DNA from 2 places in the Pseudomonas bijieensis genome. Region 2 is predicted to be linked to the other one. Evidence: predicted binding sites of a transcription regulator. Region 2 holds the regulator's gene; the other holds the start of a gene.
The links. Region 2 encodes FliA, which starts transcription of late flagellar genes. Its sites were predicted from a motif close to CTAAAGTTTNNNNNNNNNNNGCCGNTAA; they were not measured.
Positions count from the first base shown of each region.

Region 1 (6,031 bases), 3.3 Mb from region 2:
CATGAAGCACGAAATCGCCAAGGCCTACGACGTTGAGTCCGAAGGTGGCGTGGCTTTCCGTGGCGCGTTCCTGATTGACGACAAAGGTGTTGTCCGTTCGCAGATCATCAACGACCTGCCGCTGGGCCGTAACATGGAAGAGCTGATCCGTCTGGTCGACGCGCTGCAATTCCACGAAGAGCACGGCGAAGTCTGCCCGGCCAACTGGAAAAAAAGGCGACAAGGGCATGAACGCATCGCCTGAAGGCGTGGCTGCTTACCTGAGCGAGAACGGCGACAAGCTGTAAGCGCACCCAGGCATAAAAAAACCGGCCCTCGATAGGGCCGGTTTTTTTATGGGTGTTTCTAGTTGGAGCACGGATCCCGTGGCGAGGGAGCTTGCTCCCGCTCGATTGCGCAGCAATCGCAAAAAAGGGCCGTTTCGCAGCCCAGCGGGAGCAAGCTCCCCTCGCCACAAGAGCCACAAGCTTGGATCTGGCGCCGATGTCAGTCGTCGAAATCCTGCCAGCCACCCATCTGTTTCCAGCGGTTGACGATGCCGCAGAACAGCTCGGCGGTCTTCTCGGTGTCATAGCGGGCCGAGTGGGCTTCGCGGCCATCGAAATCGATGTCGGCCGCCTGGCACGCCTTGGCCAGGACGGTCTGGCCGTATGCCAGGCCAGCCAGGGTCGCGGTGTCGAAGCTGGAGAACGGGTGGAACGGGTTGCGCTTCATGTCCAGGCGCGCGACAGCGGCGTTGAGGAAGCCCAGGTCGAAGCTGCTGTTGTGGCCGACCAGGATCGCTCGCTTGCAACCGTTGGCCTTCAGCGCCTTGCGCACGCCACGGAAGATGTCGGTCAGGGCCGTTTCTTCGCTGACCGCCATGCGCAGCGGGTGATCGAGCTTGATCCCGGTAAACTCCAGGGCCGCCGCTTCGATGTTGGCGCCTTCGAACGGTTCGACACGGAAGAAATAGGTGTGGTCAGGGAACACGAAGCCTTTTTCGTCCATGCCAATGGTGGTCGCGGCGATTTCCAGCAAGGCGTCGGTGGCGGAGTTGAAACCGCCGGTTTCTACATCGACGACGACCGGCAGATAACCCCGGAAGCGGGCTGCCATGGGATGACGGGCGCCGCCCGAACCACCATTGCCGTCCAGTTCGTCGTCGAAATGATCTTCACTCACGCGTTTTCCTCCAGCAGGCGCCAGCGCAGTTTTTCACCGGCGCGCAGCGGGATGACAGTCAGCTCGCCGAAAGGCAGGCTGGCGGGGGCGGTCCATTCGTCGCGGACCAGGGTAATACTGTCGGTGTTCACCGGCAGGCCATAGAAACGCGGGCCATGCAGGCTGGCGAAGCCTTCGAGTTTGTCCAGCGCATTGCGCTGTTCGAACGCCTCGGCATACATCTCGATGGCGGCATAGGCGGTGTAGCAGCCGGCGCAACCGCAGGCCGCTTCCTTGGCGTGACGGGCGTGGGGCGCCGAGTCGGTGCCGAGGAAAAACTTGGTGCTGCCGCTGGTGGCGGCGTCGAGCAAGGCTTCCTGGTGGGTATTGCGCTTGAGGATCGGCAGGCAATAGAAGTGCGGCCGGATCCCGCCCACCAGCATGTGGTTGCGGTTGTACAGCAGGTGATGGGCAGTAATGGTCGCGCCAACGTTGGCCGGAGCCTCGTTGACGAACTGCACGGCATCGCCGGTGGTGATGTGTTCGAACACCACCTTGAGGGTCGGGAAGCGCTCCACGACGCGGCGCATGTGCTCGTCGATGAAGATTTTCTCGCGGTCGAACACGTCGACGTCGCCCCGGGTGACTTCACCGTGGATCAACAACGGCATGCCGACTTCGGCCATGGCCTCCAGCGCCGGGAAGATCTTGTCGATGCTGGTGACGCCGGAATCGGAGTTGGTGGTCGCGCCGGCAGGGTACAGCTTGGCGGCGTGGACGAAGCCGCTGGCCTTGGCGTCGCGAATCTCTTCGGGCTGGGTGCGGTCGGTGAGGTACAGCACCATCAGCGGTTCGAAGCGGCTGCCAGCCGGGCGTGCGTCGAGGATGCGCTGGCGATAGCCGTCGGCCTCGGCGGCGTTGCGCACGGGCGGAACCAGGTTCGGCATGATGATTGCGCGCCCGAAGGTGCGCGCGACATCGGCGACGGTATGGGTCAACACAGCACCATCGCGAAGATGAATATGCCAGTCGTCGGGACGCAGCAGGGTCAGGCGGTCAGACATTGGGGGGCTTCCAGGCGGGTCAAACTCTGGGGAATGCTACCGGAAAAGACCGATTCAGGCACCCGCTATCAAGTTCTGCCGCAACTTACCGATAGCTCCTACAGGTGTGCCACGAATCCGTGCAGTGCCCCGGACAGGCGTCATGCCCCAGGCATGCGTCGATCTTTGTATAAAAGTCAGTGGAGCCTCCCGTGCGCCAGCGTTATCTAGCCTTGCTCAGTGTGTTTGCCAGCCTTCCCGCCATGGCGCTCACTTTCCAGACCCGTCTGGAGAGCATTGAGTGGACGGTCGAAGGCGACAAGTTCGAGTGCCGGCTGAGCCAGCCGATCACCGATTTCGGCAGCGGCGAGTTCGTGCGTCGGGCGGGCGAGCAGGCCACGTTCCGCCTCAAGACCTACAACCCGATGCTTGGCGGCGGTTCGGCAACCTTGCTGGCGGCCGCCGCGCCGTGGCAACCGGGGCGAGGCGATATCAACCTGGGTTCGGTCAGGATCGGCAGCGGCGATGTGCTGTTCAACAGCTCCCAGGTCCAGGCCGGCCGGTTGATCAGTGGCCTGATGGAAGGTCGCAGCCCCGTGGTGCGCCGCAACACCGAGGACGGACGGGTCTCGGAAGTGCGCCTGCTGCCGGTGCGTTTCAGCAAGGCTTTCAATGACTATCAAGGTTGCGTGGCGAAACTGTTGCCAAAGAATTTCGAGCAGGTGAAGCAGACCCAGATCGGCTTCCCCGGCGAAGAAGTCGAACTCGATGCCCATGCCAAGGCACAGTTGCAGGTGATGCTCGACTTCATCAAGGCTGATCCAAGCGTTAATCATGTAGAGCTTGACGGCCACTCCGACAACAGCGGCAATCGCCTGACCAACCGTGAGCTGTCGCGCCGCCGCGCCCTGGCAGTTCAGGATTTCTTCAAGGCCAATGGCTTCCAGGAATCGCAGATTACCCTGCGCTTCCACGGCGAGCGTTATCCCCTGGTACCCAATACCAACGCCGCCAACCGCGCCAAGAATCGTCGCGTGGTCGTGCGCCTGGAGCGTGTGGCGCCGACTGAAGTACCGGCCCCCCAGGCCCCGGCGGCGCAGCCGGCGGCTCCTGCGGCGCCCGCCAAGGTTCCGGCGCCGGTCGCCGCACCAGCCAAGGCGCCCGCTCCGGCGACTGCGCGCACGTCCTGATTCGATTTTGACCGTCGCGCTCTCGACATAATCTGTCGCTTCGTCGTCATAAGCTGTCGCGCCTCTGTAAATTATCCGCGCTGGACGTTAGACTTCCCGGCTTTCCGTACAACCCGTGGAGTGATGGCATGGCGGACGTAAACAAGGTCGTTCTGGCGTATTCCGGCGGCCTGGACACTTCGGTGATCCTCAAGTGGCTGCAGGACACTTATAACTGCGAAGTGGTGACCTTCACCGCTGACCTGGGACAGGGCGAGGAAGTCGAGCCTGCACGCGCCAAGGCCCAGGCCATGGGCGTCAAAGAGATCTACATCGATGACCTGCGCGAAGAGTTCGTCCGCGACTTCGTGTTCCCGATGTTCCGCGCCAATACCGTTTACGAAGGTGAGTACCTGCTGGGTACCTCCATCGCCCGTCCGTTGATCGCCAAGCGCCTGATCGAAATCGCCAACGAAACCGGCGCCGACGCCATTTCCCATGGCGCCACCGGCAAGGGCAACGACCAGGTGCGTTTCGAGCTGGGTGCCTATGCCCTCAAGCCTGGCGTTAAAGTCATTGCCCCATGGCGTGAGTGGGACTTGCTGTCCCGTGAAAAACTGATGGACTACGCCGAGAAGCACGCGATTCCGATCGAGCGCCACGGCAAGAAGAAATCCCCGTACTCGATGGACGCCAACCTGCTGCACATCTCCTATGAAGGCGGCGTGCTGGAAGACACCTGGACCGAGCACGAAGAAGACATGTGGCGCTGGACCGTCTCCCCGGAGAAGGCCCCCGATACCCCGCAGTACCTGGAGCTGACCTATCGCAACGGCGATATCGTCGCACTGGACGGCGTTGAGATGAGCCCGGCCACCGTGCTGGCGACCCTGAACCGCATCGGTGGCGAACACGGCATCGGTCGCCTGGACATCGTCGAGAACCGCTATGTGGGCATGAAGTCCCGTGGCTGCTACGAAACTCCCGGCGGCACCATCATGCTGCGCGCCCACCGGGCGATCGAATCGATCACCCTGGACCGCGAAGTGGCTCACCTCAAAGACGAGTTGATGCCCAAGTATGCCAGCCTGATCTACACCGGCTACTGGTGGAGCCCTGAGCGTCTGATGCTGCAACAGATGATCGACGCCTCCCAGACCAACGTGAACGGTGTCGTGCGCCTGAAGTTGTACAAGGGCAACGTGATCGTGACCGGGCGCAAGTCCGACGACTCGCTGTTCGATGCCAACATCGCGACCTTCGAAGAAGACGGCGGTGCCTACAACCAGGCCGACGCGGCCGGCTTCATCAAGCTCAACGCCCTGCGCATGCGCATCGCGGCGAACAAGGGTCGCAAGCTGTTCTGACCCTGGCGAGATGAAAAAGCGGCCTGCCATGAGCAGGCCGTTTTTTTTGCCCCTTTTTTGCGTGTGCGGGCTTTGCTGCTGCGCGGCCCTTGATCGTTCATTCATCCTGTCCGTGGGCTGCCGGGTCTGCGTTGCTGTAGATGACGTATACGACGATGCGGGTGTGCTTCAAATGTCTTGATCGACAGGTCTCGCTCAGGCGTTCCGATTGGCCGCATAGGAGACAAGGGGAGGCTGGTTCGCGCCTGCGTCGATGAAGGCGTTTTAGCAGCTCTTTGATTTTATCCGCCCGACGTAGCAGTCGTTTGTGCCGGCAGGGCGAGTCAACCATGGTCTTTAAAAAGTGCTTGTTCTTGCGAAAATCCGAGGGTGAATACAGGGAGCGATAATTGAAGTTGAGCGTTATGAAAAAAAGCAGCAATAGATAAAAAGGGAAGCTGATCAGGAACCAGAGGTAATACTCACGATCCTGGTCATCCAGGAATGGCAAGGAAATCGCCGCGGAAGTTTCGGACAAAGTTGCGAATATGGCGATGAGGGTCATAGGGTTGGTTATGGTCTTCGAAGGTTTGTTCATGGTTAATGCTCATGGAATATTTATGCTCGGTGAATAGGCTGGAAAGTGGTTATTAAGATATAGGCGCAATCGCAGCGGCTGCCGATGATGGATGTCGGATGCCAAGCTATTTTATATATGAATTTTTCTTCTTGAAGTGAGCGAGAGGCAGTTTTAACAGTAAATAATTCAGTTACTCTTTATGATTGAAAAGCTTTTTAATGGGCTGCCTGTCGGTGGGCGTAACGGTAAAAGAGCGAATTGTTCACAGGGTTACCGGATTGTTAAGAAAGGTCCATTCTTCTCTGTAGAAAAATTCACGACACATTTTTTCCTGGAGAATTTGTAGGATTTTTCTGTATAGCTTGTAGGTTCTGTCTCTCGGTGCGAGCGTTCAGGGGGGGGCGGCATGCCAAGGTAGAAATGACTAGGCTATTGTGCGTGCTCTAAAAATTCGAACAGCGAAGTTGGATTTGCCCATGAATAAAGTGCTGATCGTGGATGATCATCCCGTCATTCGTCTTGCTGTACGTTTGCTGATGGAGCGTCATGGTTATGAAGTCGTTGCCGAAACCGATAATGGCGTCGATGCGTTACAACTTGCTCGCGAACTTATGCCTGATATCGTCATTCTCGATATCGGTATTCCCAAGCTGGACGGATTGGAGGTCATTGCCCGTCTGGCGGCTATTCCTTCATCGATGAAGGTGCTGGTGCTGACTTCCCAGGCACCGGGACATTTTTCGATGCGCT
Region 1 is NZ_CP048810.1:5,681,088-5,687,118, forward strand. Features, by position in the region: partial or broken gene GN234_RS25085 (peroxiredoxin C) at 1-287, shown strand, start outside; gene rnt (ribonuclease T) at 487-1,164, opposite strand; gene pyrC (dihydroorotase) at 1,161-2,207, opposite strand; gene GN234_RS25100 (flagellar protein MotY) at 2,399-3,376, shown strand; gene GN234_RS25105 (argininosuccinate synthase) at 3,505-4,722, shown strand; partial or broken gene GN234_RS30455 (hypothetical protein) at 5,051-5,299, opposite strand; gene GN234_RS25115 (response regulator transcription factor) at 5,758-6,031, shown strand, end outside.
Region 1: the regulator FliA is predicted to act here: its motif matches at 2,275-2,302, upstream of GN234_RS25100 (flagellar protein MotY).

Region 2 (13,429 bases):
TTGCTGCTGGTCATGCTCGCCATGATGATGCTGCCGGTACCACCGTTCCTGCTGGACGTGTTTTTCACGTTCAACATCGCCCTGTCGATTGTCGTGCTGCTGGTGTGCGTATACGCCCTGCGGCCGCTGGATTTCGCCGTATTCCCGACCATCCTGCTGGTGGCCACGCTGTTGCGCCTGGCGCTGAACGTGGCGTCCACCCGGGTGGTCATGCTCCACGGCCAGGACGGGCACGCTGCCGCCGGTAAGGTGATCCAGGCCTTCGGTGAGGTGGTGATCGGCGGTAACTACGTGGTCGGTATCGTGGTCTTCGCCATCTTGATGATCATCAACTTCGTCGTGGTGACCAAGGGCGCCGGGCGGATTTCCGAGGTGAGCGCGCGTTTCACCCTCGATGCGATGCCGGGCAAGCAGATGGCGATCGACGCCGATCTCAACGCCGGCCTGATCGACCAGAGCCAGGCCAAGCTGCGTCGCCTGGAAGTGGCCCAGGAAGCCGAGTTCTACGGTTCCATGGACGGTGCCAGCAAGTTCGTGCGCGGTGACGCCATCGCCGGCCTGCTGATTCTGTTCATCAACCTGATCGGCGGCATGGCCGTCGGTATCTTCCAGCACGACATGACCTTCGGCGACGCTGGCAGGGTTTACGCCTTGTTGACCATCGGTGACGGTTTGGTGGCGCAATTGCCATCACTGTTGTTATCCACAGCGGCCGCGATCATGGTGACCCGTGCTTCGGGCTCCGAAGACATGGGCAAGCAGATCGGCCGGCAAATGTTCGCCTCGCCCAAGGCCCTGGCCGTTGCTGCCGGCCTGATGGCGGTGATGGGCCTGGTGCCTGGCATGCCGCACTTTTCCTTTCTGACCATGGCTGCCCTGGCGGCCGGTGGCGCCTACCTGTTCTGGAAGAAGCAGAACGTGCAGAAAGTCCAGGCCCTGCAAGAGGTCAAGCGCCAGCAGGAACTGCTGCCGTCGCCGGCTCGCGCCATGGAAACCAAGGAACTGGGCTGGGATGACGTGACCCCGATCGACATGATCGGCCTGGAAGTCGGCTATCGCCTGATTCCTTTGGTCGATCGCAACCAGGGGGGGCAATTGCTGGCGCGGATCAAGGGGGTGCGCAAGAAGCTCTCCCAGGACCTGGGCTTCCTGATGCCCACCGTGCATATCCGCGACAACCTCGACCTGGCGCCGAGCGCTTATCGCCTGACCTTGATGGGGGTGATCCTGGCCGAAGCCGAGATCTACCCCGACCGCGAACTGGCGATCAACCCCGGACAGGTCTACGGCAGCCTCAACGGCATCACCGCCAAGGATCCGGCTTTCGGCCTGGAAGCGGTGTGGATCGAAATCAGCCAGCGGGCCCAGGCCCAGTCTCTCGGCTATACCGTCGTAGACGCCAGTACGGTGGTGGCGACCCACTTGAATCAGATTCTGTACAAGCACTCCAGCGAGCTGATCGGCCACGAAGAAGTCCAGCAGCTCCTGCAAGTACTGGCAAAAGGCTCGCCGAAGCTGGCCGAAGAGCTGGTGCCGGGTGTGGTTTCGTTGTCGCAGTTGCTCAAGGTGCTGCAGGCGCTGTTGGCCGAACAAGTGCCTGTGCGCGACATACGCAGTATTGCCGAAGCTATCGCCAACAACGCTTCCAAGAGTCAAGATACCGCCGCCTTGGTGGCAGCTGTTCGGGTCGGCGTGTCCCGCGCAATCGTCCAAAGCATTGTAGGCACTGAGTCCGAGCTGCCTGTGATCACTCTGGAACCAAGGTTGGAACAGATATTGCTCAATAGTCTGCAGAAGGCAGGGCAAGGCTCGGAAGAGGGTGTCCTGCTGGAGCCAAGTATGGCCGAGAAGCTGCAGCGTTCGCTGATCGAAGCAGCCCAGCGGCAAGAGATGCAAGGCCAGCCGGTGATCCTGCTGGTGGCCGGTCCGATTCGCGCGATGCTCTCGCGATTCGGGCGCCTCGCGGTCCCGGGGCTGCATGTGCTGGCGTACCAGGAAATACCGGACAACAAGCAAGTGACCATCGTTGCGACAGTAGGGCCCAACGGCTGAGGTAGTGGTTTATGCAAGTGAAGCGTTTTTTCGCCGCCGACATGCGTCAGGCCATGAAACTGGTTCGTGACGAGCTGGGCGCTGAAGCAGCCATCATTGGCAACCGTCGTATCGCCGGCGGTGTCGAGCTGACGGCGGCCCTGGATTACAAACTGTCTGCGCTGGCCCCGCGGGTTCCGAACATGGAACTCGAAGATGAGCTGCGCAAGACCCAATCGCGCATCGCCAGCGCCCAGGCCGAACTGAGCCTGCGTAGCAGCGAAGGCGAGGGTGCCGCGGGCACCAATCGTCAATTGTTCGCCGGTCAGCCACTGACCGCCGGCTTGCCGTTGACCGCTGCCGAGCCGCTGATCGAGCAGGCCCAGGCCGAACCGCGTCGTCCAGAGCCGGCACCCGCCGCGCCTGCCCGTGGGGTCGATCCGCGCGCCCTGGACTCGATGCGCTTCGAGCTCAACAGCCTGCGCGAGCTGATGGAAGTCCAGCTCGGCTCCCTGGCCTGGAACCAGTTGCAAGGCAGCCGTCCGGCCCAGGCCAACCTGTGGCGTCGCCTGCAACGCATCGGCCTGTCCGGTCCGTTGTCCCGGGACCTGCTGGCATTGATCAATGGTATCGAAGAACCTCGCCAGGCCTGGCGCATGTTGCTGGCGCACCTGGCGCGGATGATTGCCACGCCGGAAGTCGAGCCGCTGGAAGAGGGCGGGGTGATTGCCATGGTCGGTCCTGCCGGCATGGGCAAGACCACCACCCTGGCCAAGCTCGCCGCCCGCTACGTACTCAAGTACGGCGCCCAGAGCATCGCCCTGGTGAGCATGGACAGTTTCCGCATCGGTGCCCAGGAGCAACTCAAGACCCTGGGACGGATCCTCAACGTGTCGGTGACCCATGTGGATCCGGGCCAGTCCCTGGCCCAGGCATTGGAACCGTTGCTGCGCAAGCGCGTCGTACTGATCGATACCGCCGGCCTGCAAGCCAGCGATCCGGCCCTGCGCATGCAGCTCGAAAGCCTGGCCGGACGCGGCATCAAGTCAAAAAATTATCTCGTGTTGGCAACCACCAGCCAGAAACAGGTTCTAACCGCCGCATACCACAGCTACAAACGCTGCGGGCTGGCCGGCTGCATCCTGACTAAGCTGGACGAAACGGCAAGCCTGGGCGAGGTGTTGAGCCTGGCGATCGGTCATGAACTACCGGTGGCCTACCTGACCGACGGGCCGCGGATCCCGGATGATTTGCATCTGCCGCGCCGTCATCAACTGGTCAGCCGTGCCGTGAGTGTGCAAATGCAGGAAGAACCCAGCGAAGAAGCCATGGCTGATATGTTCGCTGATATCTACCACAGCCCGACCAAGCAGGTTGGCTGAGGTAATCATGAATATTTTTTGTACCTACATCGATGGTCTGCCATGCATTGTTCCGTATGCGAACGCGCAGCCAGTAATGTGGCCTCCGTCTAAGTAAGACAAGGTAAAGAACGAACATGGGCAGCATGCATCCCGTACAGGTGATCGCGGTGACCGGCGGCAAAGGTGGCGTCGGGAAGACTAACGTGTCAGTGAACTTGTCCCTGGCTCTGGCAGAGCTTGGCCGACGGGTCATGCTGCTGGACGCCGACCTGGGCCTGGCGAACGTCGACGTGCTCTTGGGGCTTACACCCAAACGCACCCTGGCGGACGTGATCGAAGGCCGTTGCGAATTGCGCGACGTGCTGTTGCAGGGGCCAGGCGGGATTCGCATCGTGCCGGCTGCCTCCGGCACCCAGAGCATGGTTCACCTGACCCCGGCCCAGCACGCCGGCCTGATCCAGGCTTTCAGCGACATCGGCGACAACCTCGATGTGCTGGTGATCGACACCGCGGCCGGTATCGGCGACTCGGTCGTCAGTTTCGTACGCGCGGCCCAGGAAGTGTTGCTGGTGGTCTGCGACGAACCGACGTCCATCACCGACGCCTATGCCTTGATCAAGCTGCTGAACCGCGACTATGGCATGAATCGCTTCCGCGTCCTGGCCAACATGGCCCAGAGCCCGCAGGAGGGCCGCAACCTGTTCGCCAAGTTGACAAAGGTCACGGATCGCTTCCTGGACGTCGCCCTACAATACGTCGGCGCCGTGCCCTACGACGAAAGCGTACGCAAGGCCGTCCAGAAGCAACGTGCCGTTTATGAAGCCTTTCCACGTTCCAAATGCGCGCTGGCGTTCAAGGCGATCGCCCAGAAGGTCGATACCTGGCCGTTGCCGGCCAACCCGCGCGGGCATCTGGAATTTTTCGTCGAGCGTCTTGTGCAACAAACAGCAGGGCCCGTGCTATGACAGCCAGCGGTTACAACCATCTCTACAAAAAATCGGCACGGGACGCCCAGTACGAATTGATCGAGCGTTACGCGCCACTGGTCAAGCGTATCGCCTACCACTTGCTGGCGCGGTTGCCGGCCAGTGTCCAGGTCGAAGACTTGATCCAGGCGGGCATGATCGGCCTGCTCGAAGTGTCGAACAAATACGACGCGAGCAAGGGCGCCAGTTTCGAGACGTATGCCGGTATTCGCATTCGCGGGGCCATGCTCGATGAAGTCCGCAAGGGCGATTGGGCGCCACGCTCGGTGCACCGCAATACCCGCATGGTCAGCGATGCAATTCGGGCAATTGAAGCTAAAACCGGGCGTGACGCTAAAGATCACGAGGTTGCGGCCGAACTCCAGTTGAGTCTCGATGATTATTACGGGATTTTGAACGATACCTTGGGCAGCCGCCTGTTCAGTTTCGACGACCTGTTGCAGGACGGTGGTGAACACGAGGGACTGCACGAGGATGGCGCGAGTGCTCACATGGAGCCATCGCGTGACCTGGAAGATGAACGTTTCCAGAGCGCGCTGGCGGATGCGATTGCCAATTTGCCGGAGCGTGAGCGACTGGTCTTGGCGCTGTACTACGACGAAGAGCTGAACCTCAAGGAAATCGGTGAGGTCCTGGGGGTCAGCGAATCGCGGGTCAGCCAGTTACACAGCCAGTGCGCGGCCCGTTTGCGGGGGCGTTTGGGGGAGTGGCGAGCGCGTTGACAGGCAGTGTGGGGACACTGCGAACGAGGCTGGCCTGGCAAGTACTGCGCCAGTCTCCATCCGTTGTGCTCCAGACCGTTGTCGAGTGTTGTGCCGGATTGATTGAAATGGCGCGTCCAGGTGCTGGGCGCGTTTAAGACTGCTTGGAGGTCGAATTGGACAAGAACATGAAAATCCTCATCGTTGATGACTTCTCAACGATGCGGCGGATCATAAAAAACCTGTTGCGTGACCTTGGGTTCACCAACACGGCCGAGGCAGATGACGGGACCACTGCGCTCCCGATGTTGCACAGTGGCAACTTCGATTTTCTGGTCACCGACTGGAACATGCCGGGCATGACCGGTATCGACCTGCTGCGTCAGGTGCGTGCCGACGAAAAACTCAAGCATCTTCCGGTGCTGATGGTCACTGCCGAAGCCAAGCGCGAGCAGATCATCGAAGCGGCCCAGGCCGGTGTCAACGGCTATGTGGTCAAACCCTTCACGGCCCAGGCGTTGAAAGAGAAGATCGAAAAAATCTTCGAACGCATCGGTTAACGGCGCCACGGGGGAGCTATGGACAACGAATCTTCAATGGGCGATTTCGAATCGACCCTGAAAAAACATGCCCGCGAACTGGTCGACAGCCTTGAAAAAGGTCGCTTTGGCGATGCGGTTCAAATGATCCATGAGCTCAACCAGACCCGTGACCGCGGTCTGTATCAGGAAGTGGGCAAGCTCACGCGTGAACTGCACAGCGCGATTGTCAATTTCCAGATCGACCCGCATATGCCGCAGGCCGAGGAAGTCTCGCAGATCACCGACGCCACCGAGCGTCTGGGGTATGTGGTCAAGCTGACCGAGGCCGCGGCCAACCGCACCATGGACCTGGTGGAAAGCGCAACGCCGCTGGTCAATGGCCTGAGCGAAGAAGCCCAGGCCTTGAGCACCGACTGGGGTCGGTTCATGCGTCGAGAAGTCGGCGCTGAAGAGTTTCGGGAACTGGCCCGTCGGGTCGACGGTTTCCTGACGCGCAGCAGCACCGAGAACCGCGCCGTAGCAAGCAACCTCAACGACATTCTGCTGGCCCAGGACTATCAGGACCTGACCGGCCAAGTGATCAAGCGTGTGACCCAACTGGTCACCGAAGTGGAAAGCAACCTGCTCAAACTGGTGTTGATGGCCAGCCAGGTCGACCGCTTTGCAGGTATCGAACACGACCGTGAAGCGATGCTTGCTGAAAAAGATCCACAAAAACATCTCTCTCAGGGTGAAGGTCCGCAAATTCATGCCGATAAAAGAGAAGACGTTATGTCCGGTCAGGACGATGTGGACGATTTGCTGTCCAGCCTTGGATTCTGAGTTTTAGCCCTGTTTTAGGAGCAGCCATTAATGAGCTTCGGCGCCGATGAAGAGATCCTTCAGGATTTCCTGGTTGAGGCCGGCGAGATTCTAGAGCAACTGTCCGAACAGCTGGTCGAGCTGGAAAGCCGACCTGATGATGCGGATCTGCTCAATGCAATTTTTCGCGGTTTCCACACTGTAAAAGGAGGCGCCGGCTTCCTCCAGCTCAACGAGCTGGTGGAGTGCTGTCACATTGCCGAGAACGTGTTCGACATCCTGCGCAAGGGTGAGCGTCGCGTTGATTCGGAACTGATGGACGTGGTGCTTGAAGCGCTGGATGCGGTCAACAGTATGTTCAGCGAAGTGCGTGAGCGCTCGCCGATTACCCCTGCCACCCCCGAGCTGCTCGCCGCGCTGTCGCGCCTGGCCGAGCCGCAATCGGCTGACGAAGCGGCGCCGGTTGCCGAGGCAGTGGTCGAAGAACCGGTCGCCGAGGAATCGGGCGACATCACCGATAACGAATTCGAACAACTGCTGGACTCCCTCAACACCGTCAAGGCCCAGGCCGAGGCGCCGGCCGCTCCGGTTGCACCCGCTGCGCCGGCCGCCGATGGAGCTGCCAGCGATGAAATCACCGATGCCGAGTTCGAGTCGCTGCTCGACCAGCTCCATGGCAAGGGCCAGTTCGCACCTGATGCCGTCGTCCCGTCGGCGGCCCCGGCCGCCCCGAAAGCCGCGGGCGACAGCTCGGACATCACCGACGATGAATTCGAAGCATTGCTCGATCAGTTGCATGGCAAGGGCACCTTTGCCGTGGACGCACTGGATTCGGCCATCGCTTCGGCGCCGACACCGGCCAAGCCTGCTGCCGCTGCCGCGGGTAGCGACCTGATCAGCGACCACGAATTCGAATCACTGCTCGATGAGCTGCATGGCAAGGGCAAGTTCAGCGAAGTCGGTACCGCTTCTGCCGCGCCTGCCGCCGCCACTGCGGCAGCACCCGCGGCCAAGGCTGTGCCCAAACCCGCGGCCAAGGCACCGGAACCCAAGGCCGAGCCCGCCAAGCCCGCCGCTGCTGCCCCGGCACCCGCCCGCGCTCCAGCGGCTGCGCCAGCGGAAAAACCGGCCAGCGAAGCCGAAACCACCGTTCGGGTCGATACCGCACGCCTGGACGAGATCATGAACATGGTCGGCGAGCTGGTGCTGGTGCGTAACCGTCTGGTGCGCCTGGGCCTCAACAGCCAGGACGAAGCCATGTCCAAGGCCGTGTCGAACCTCGACGTGGTCACGGCGGACCTGCAGACCGCGGTCATGAAGACCCGCATGCAGCCGATCAAGAAAGTCTTCGGGCGCTTCCCGCGCCTGGTTCGTGACTTGGCTCGCCAGCTCAAGAAAGAAATCAACCTGGAACTGGTGGGTGAAGAGACCGATCTCGACAAGAACCTTGTCGAGGCCCTGGCCGACCCGTTGGTCCACTTGGTGCGCAACGCGGTCGACCACGGTATCGAGTCGCCGGAAGAGCGCGAAGCTTCAGGCAAGGTCCGCAGCGGCAGGGTGATCCTGGCTGCCGAGCAGGAGGGCGACCACATCCTGCTGTCGATCTCCGACGATGGCAAAGGCATGGACCCGAACGTATTGCGTTCCATCGCGGTGAAACGCGGTGTGATGGACAAGGATGCCGCCGACCGCCTGAGCGACACTGAGTGCTACAACCTGATCTTTGCCCCGGGCTTCTCGACCAAGACCGAGATTTCCGACGTGTCGGGCCGTGGCGTGGGCATGGACGTGGTGAAAACCAAGATTTCCCAGCTCAACGGTTCGATCAATATCTACTCGACCAAGGGTCAGGGCTCGAAGATTGTCATCAAGGTTCCGTTGACCCTGGCGATCATGCCAACCCTGATGGTGATGCTGGGCAACCAGGCGTTTGCCTTCCCGCTGGTCAACGTCAACGAGATCTTCCACCTCGACCTGTCGCGCACCAACGTGGTGGACGGCCAGGAAGTGGTGATCGTACGGGACAAGGCACTGCCACTGTTCTACCTCAAGCGCTGGCTGGTCAGCTCCGCGGCCCATGTGGAGCAGGGCGAAGGCCATGTGGTGATCCTTTCGGTGGGCACCCAGCGGATCGGCTTCGTCGTCGACCAGTTGGTGGGCCAGGAAGAAGTGGTCATCAAGCCGTTGGGCAAGATGCTCCAGGGCACCCCGGGCATGTCCGGCGCCACCATCACCGGCGACGGCCGCATCGCGTTGATTCTCGATGTGCCAAGCATGCTCAAGCGTTACGCCGCACGGCGTATTTGATTCTGGAGGGGCGGGGCCCAGGGCCGCGCCTCGTCTAACGGAGTGTTTATGGTAGTTAAAGTCCTGGTGGTGGACGATTCGGGGTTTTTCCGCCGCCGCGTCTCGGAAATTCTTTCGGCGGACACGAGCATTCAGGTCGTCGGTACCGCGACCAACGGCAAAGAGGCGATCGATCAGGCCCTGGCACTCAAGCCGGACGTGATTACCATGGACTACGAGATGCCGATGATGGATGGCATCACGGCCGTGCGGCATATCATGCAGCGCTGCCCGACTCCGGTATTGATGTTCTCGTCCCTGACTCATGAAGGCGCCCGGGTAACCCTCGATGCGCTGGATGCCGGGGCGGTGGATTTCCTGCCGAAAAATTTCGAAGACATTTCGCGCAACCCCGACAAGGTCCGGCAGTTGCTGTGCGAAAAGGTCCACAGTATTTCCCGCAGCAACCGGCGTGTCAGTGCCTACAGCGTACCCGCGCCAGCCCCTGTCGTGGCGCCAAGCCCGGCGCCGACGTCGTCGGGCAGCTTCAATCCAGCCCCGGTACGCAGCGCTCCGGCACCGACTCCTGCCCGTCCGGCGCCCGCCGCCACTGCGTCGTCGCCGGCCCCCAAGCGTAAAGCCTACAAGCTGGTCGCCATCGGCACGTCCACGGGTGGTCCGGTGGCGCTGCAACGGGTCCTGACCCAGTTGCCGGCCAATTTCCCGGCCCCCATCGTGTTGATCCAGCACATGCCGGCGGCGTTCACCAAGGCTTTTGCCGAACGCCTGGACAAGCTGTGCAACATCAGCGTCAAGGAAGCCGAGGATGGCGACATCCTGCGTCCCGGCCTGGCGTTGTTGGCGCCAGGTGGCAAGCAGATGATGATCGACGGCCGTGGCGCGGTGAAAATCCTGCCGGGCGACGAGCGCCTGAACTACAAGCCTTGCGTGGACATTACCTTCGGTTCCGCGGCCAAGTCCTACGGTGACAAAGTTCTGGCGGTGGTGCTCACCGGCATGGGCGCCGACGGTCGTGAAGGTGCGCGCCTGCTCAAGCAGGGCGGCAGTGCGATCTGGGCCCAGGACGAAGCCAGCTGCGTGATCTACGGCATGCCGATGGCCATCGTAAAAGCTGATCTTGCCGACGCAGTGTACGGGTTGGACGACATCGGTAGACACCTGGTCGAGGCCTGCCTGTAATGGATGTGCTTAGCCTGATCGGCATCATCATGGCGTTCGTCGCCATCATTGGCGGCAATTATCTGGAAGGCGGTCACCTGGGGGCGCTGGCCAACGGCCCGGCGGCATTGATCGTGCTCGGTGGCACCATTGGCGCTGCGTTGTTGCAGTCGCCCATGAGTGCTTTCAAGCGCGCCATGCAAGTGCTTATCTGGATCCTGTTCCCGCCGCGGGTCGACCTGGCCGGCGGTATCGACCGGGTAGTGAACTGGAGCCTGACCGCTCGCAAGGAAGGCTTGCTGGGGCTGGAAGGGGTGGCCGATGCCGAACCCGACAGCTATTCGCGCAAAGGCCTGCAATTGCTGGTGGACGGTGCCGAGCCGGAAGCCATCCGCAGCATCCTGGAAGTGGACTTCTACACCCAGGAAAGCCGCGATATCGAGGCGGCCAAGGTATTCGAGAGCATGGGCGGCTACGCGCCGACCATTGGTATTATCGGTGCGGTGATGGGGCTGATCCATGTAATGGGCAACCTGGCCGATCCGTCGCAGCTGGGCAGCGGCATTGCCGTGGCGTTCGTCGCCACGATCTACGGTGTGGCGAGTGCCAACCTGGTGCTGTTGCCCATCGCGGCCAAGCTCAAGTCCATCGCGTTACGCCAGTCGCGCTATCGCGAAATGCTGCTGGAAGGGATCCTGTCGATCGCCGAAGGTGAAAACCCACGTTCCATTGAATTGAAGCTGCAAGGCTTCATGGACTGATGGGGAGCATGGACCATGGCACGTCGCAGGCATCGTGAAGAACACGTCAACCATGAACGCTGGCTGGTTTCCTATGCCGATTTCATTACGTTGCTGTTCGCCTTTTTCGTGGTCATGTATTCGATTTCGTCGGTCAACGAAGGCAAGTACAAAGTCATTTCCGAGGCGTTGATCGGCGTTTTTACCGACTCCGACCGCGCCCTCAAGCCCATCCCTATCGGCGACGAGCGGCCCAAGAGCAGCACCCCGGCCAAACCTTTGATCAAGGACAGCGAACAGGTCGATGCCGGTATCGCCGGTGGCAGCGACCCGTTGAAAAGCATCGCCGACGACATCAGCGCCGCGTTCGGTGACTTGATCAGCTCCAACCAGATGACCGTACGCGGCAACGAGTTGTGGGTCGAGATCGAGCTCAATTCCAGCCTGTTGTTCGGCAGCGGCGACGCGATGCCCAGCGACATGGCCTTCAACATCATCGACAAGGTGGCGGCGATCCTGAGGCCCTTTGACAATCCGATCCATGTCGAAGGCTTTACCGACGACCAGCCGATCCGTACTGCGCAGTACCCGACCAACTGGGAACTGTCCTCGGCCCGTTCGGCGAGCATCGTGCGCATGCTGGCGATGCAGGGTGTGAACCCTGGGCGCCTGGCATCGGTGGGCTACGGCGAGTTCCAGCCGGTCGCCAACAACGCCACTGCCGAGGGGCGTGCGCGCAACCGGCGGGTGGTGCTGGTGGTGTCGCGTAACCTCGATGTGCGTCGTAGCCTGACCGGTACCGGTACGGCCAATGCAACCCCGGATGCGGCATTGAAGCGGGCTGGCACACAAACTGCACCGGCTCCGGTCAAGCCGCCGGGAAGACAGAGTGCCGTCAATTCTCCGTCACCCGCTTTATAACCGAGCTATTTCTCGGTCGAGCCTGTTTCGGCCGGGAGGAACGATCCGAATGAGAGTCTGGGCAGTCGCCAATCAAAAAGGTGGTGTGGGCAAGACCACATCTTCCATCGCTTTAGCCGGGTTGCTGGCCGAGGCGGGCAAGCGCGTGGTCATCGTCGACCTGGACCCCCATGGCTCGATGACCAGCTATTTCGGCTACGATCCCGACAGCCTGGAGCACAGCAACTACGACCTGTTCCTGCACAAGGGCGTTGTGCCCGAGGGCCTGCCGGGGCAGTTGCTGTTGTCCACCAGCGACGAGCGAATTTCCCTGTTGCCCTCGAGCACCGCCTTGGCCACCCTGGAGCGACAGTCGCCCGGGCAGAGCGGCCTGGGCCTGGTGATCGCCAAGAGTCTGGCGCAGCTGTGGCAGGATTTCGATTACGCGATTATCGACAGCCCGCCGTTGCTGGGTTTGCTGATGGTCAATGCCTTGGCTGCCAGCCAGCAACTGGTGATCCCGGTACAGACCGAGCACTTGGCGGTCAAAGGCCTGGAGCGCATGGTCAATACCCTGGCGATGGTCAACCGCTCGCGCAAGCAGACGCTGGCTTTCAACATCGTGCCGACCTTGTTCGATCGTCGCACCCAGGCGTCCCTGGGTACCCTGCGTGTGTTGCGGGACATGTACCCGGATGACATCTGGCAAGGCTATATCCCCGTCGATACCCGCCTGCGCGACGCCAGTCGTGCCGGAGTGACCCCTTCGCAGTTCGATGGCAAGAGCCGTGGCGTGTTGGCCTACCGGGCGCTGCTCAAGCACCTGCTGGCCCAGCAGCTTGTTCCGCAGCAGGTGGCTTAACGTGACGAGGCTTTCCACTGGCACTGTGTTCGCTTGCGAACGCTCAAGTCCTACCGCATTCATGCCGATAACCTCTTCAAGTGGCGCACTGTTCCCATGAGCCGCCCGATTAAGACAACCTCGCGTCCGCAAATGGCCCTGCAATCCTATCTGGATGGGCTGTTGCAGGAAGCGACCGAAGAATTGCCACCGCAGCCAAGCGTGATCGAGGCGTTGCCCGAGCACGTCGAAGCCAAGGGTGTGCTGGACGAATTTCAAGCGGCCGTGCTCGAAGAGCAGGCCCGTGACGCACAGAAATCAGTAATGGCGGCAGCGGTCGAGGCACCGTTTATCAAGCCTCAGGTGGCGGTAATGGATGCGCCTGCGCCGATCCTGGCGCCGGTCTCCACCGTTGCCCCGCTGTTGCAGGGCCTGGTGACGCCGGTAGTGGAAGTCCACTTGCCGCCGAGCAATCCGCCGCCACCGGTGCCGGGCGACGACCGTCCGGCCTGGGCTGCCGAGCCGTTCGAGTGTTTGTTGTTCGATGTGGCCGGGTTGACCCTGGCGGTACCGCTGGTATGCCTGGGATCGATTTATTCCCTGGCCGGGCAGGAATTGACGCCGTTGTTCGGCCAGCCGGAATGGTTCCTCGGGATCCTGCCGAGCCAGGCCGGCAACCTGAAGGTGCTGGATACCGCGCGCTGGGTCATGCCGGACCGTTATCGCGATGACTTTCGCCAGGGCCTGCAATACGTGATTTCGGTGCAGGGGTACGAGTGGGGGTTGGCGGTGCATCAGGTCAGCCGTTCGCTGCGCCTGGACCCGAACGAGATCAAGTGGCGCAGCCATCGAGGGCAACGGCCATGGCTGGCCGGTACGGTGATCGAACACATGTGCGCCTTGCTGGACGTTTCCGAACTGGCGGAACTGATCGCCAGCGGCGGGGCAAAACACCTGGGCGGCAGCAAGCCGGTCCGGAAACCGAAATAAGACAACCGGTGGCGCGCAGCGTCGCCGGACAGAATACACGCCGCCACAGGCGGTTTTTCGAGGGGTCA
Region 2 is NZ_CP048810.1:2,374,856-2,388,284, reverse strand. Features, by position in the region: gene flhA (flagellar biosynthesis protein FlhA) at 1-2,052, shown strand, start outside; gene flhF (flagellar biosynthesis protein FlhF) at 2,064-3,413, shown strand; gene fleN (flagellar synthesis regulator FleN) at 3,530-4,360, shown strand; gene fliA (RNA polymerase sigma factor FliA) at 4,357-5,103, shown strand; gene GN234_RS10280 (chemotaxis response regulator CheY) at 5,271-5,642, shown strand; gene GN234_RS10275 (protein phosphatase CheZ) at 5,661-6,446, shown strand; gene GN234_RS10270 (chemotaxis protein CheA) at 6,477-8,732, shown strand; gene GN234_RS10265 (protein-glutamate methylesterase/protein-glutamine glutaminase) at 8,781-9,911, shown strand; gene GN234_RS10260 (flagellar motor protein) at 9,911-10,651, shown strand; gene motD (flagellar motor protein MotD) at 10,667-11,551, shown strand; gene GN234_RS10250 (ParA family protein) at 11,601-12,392, shown strand; gene GN234_RS10245 (CheW domain-containing protein) at 12,489-13,361, shown strand.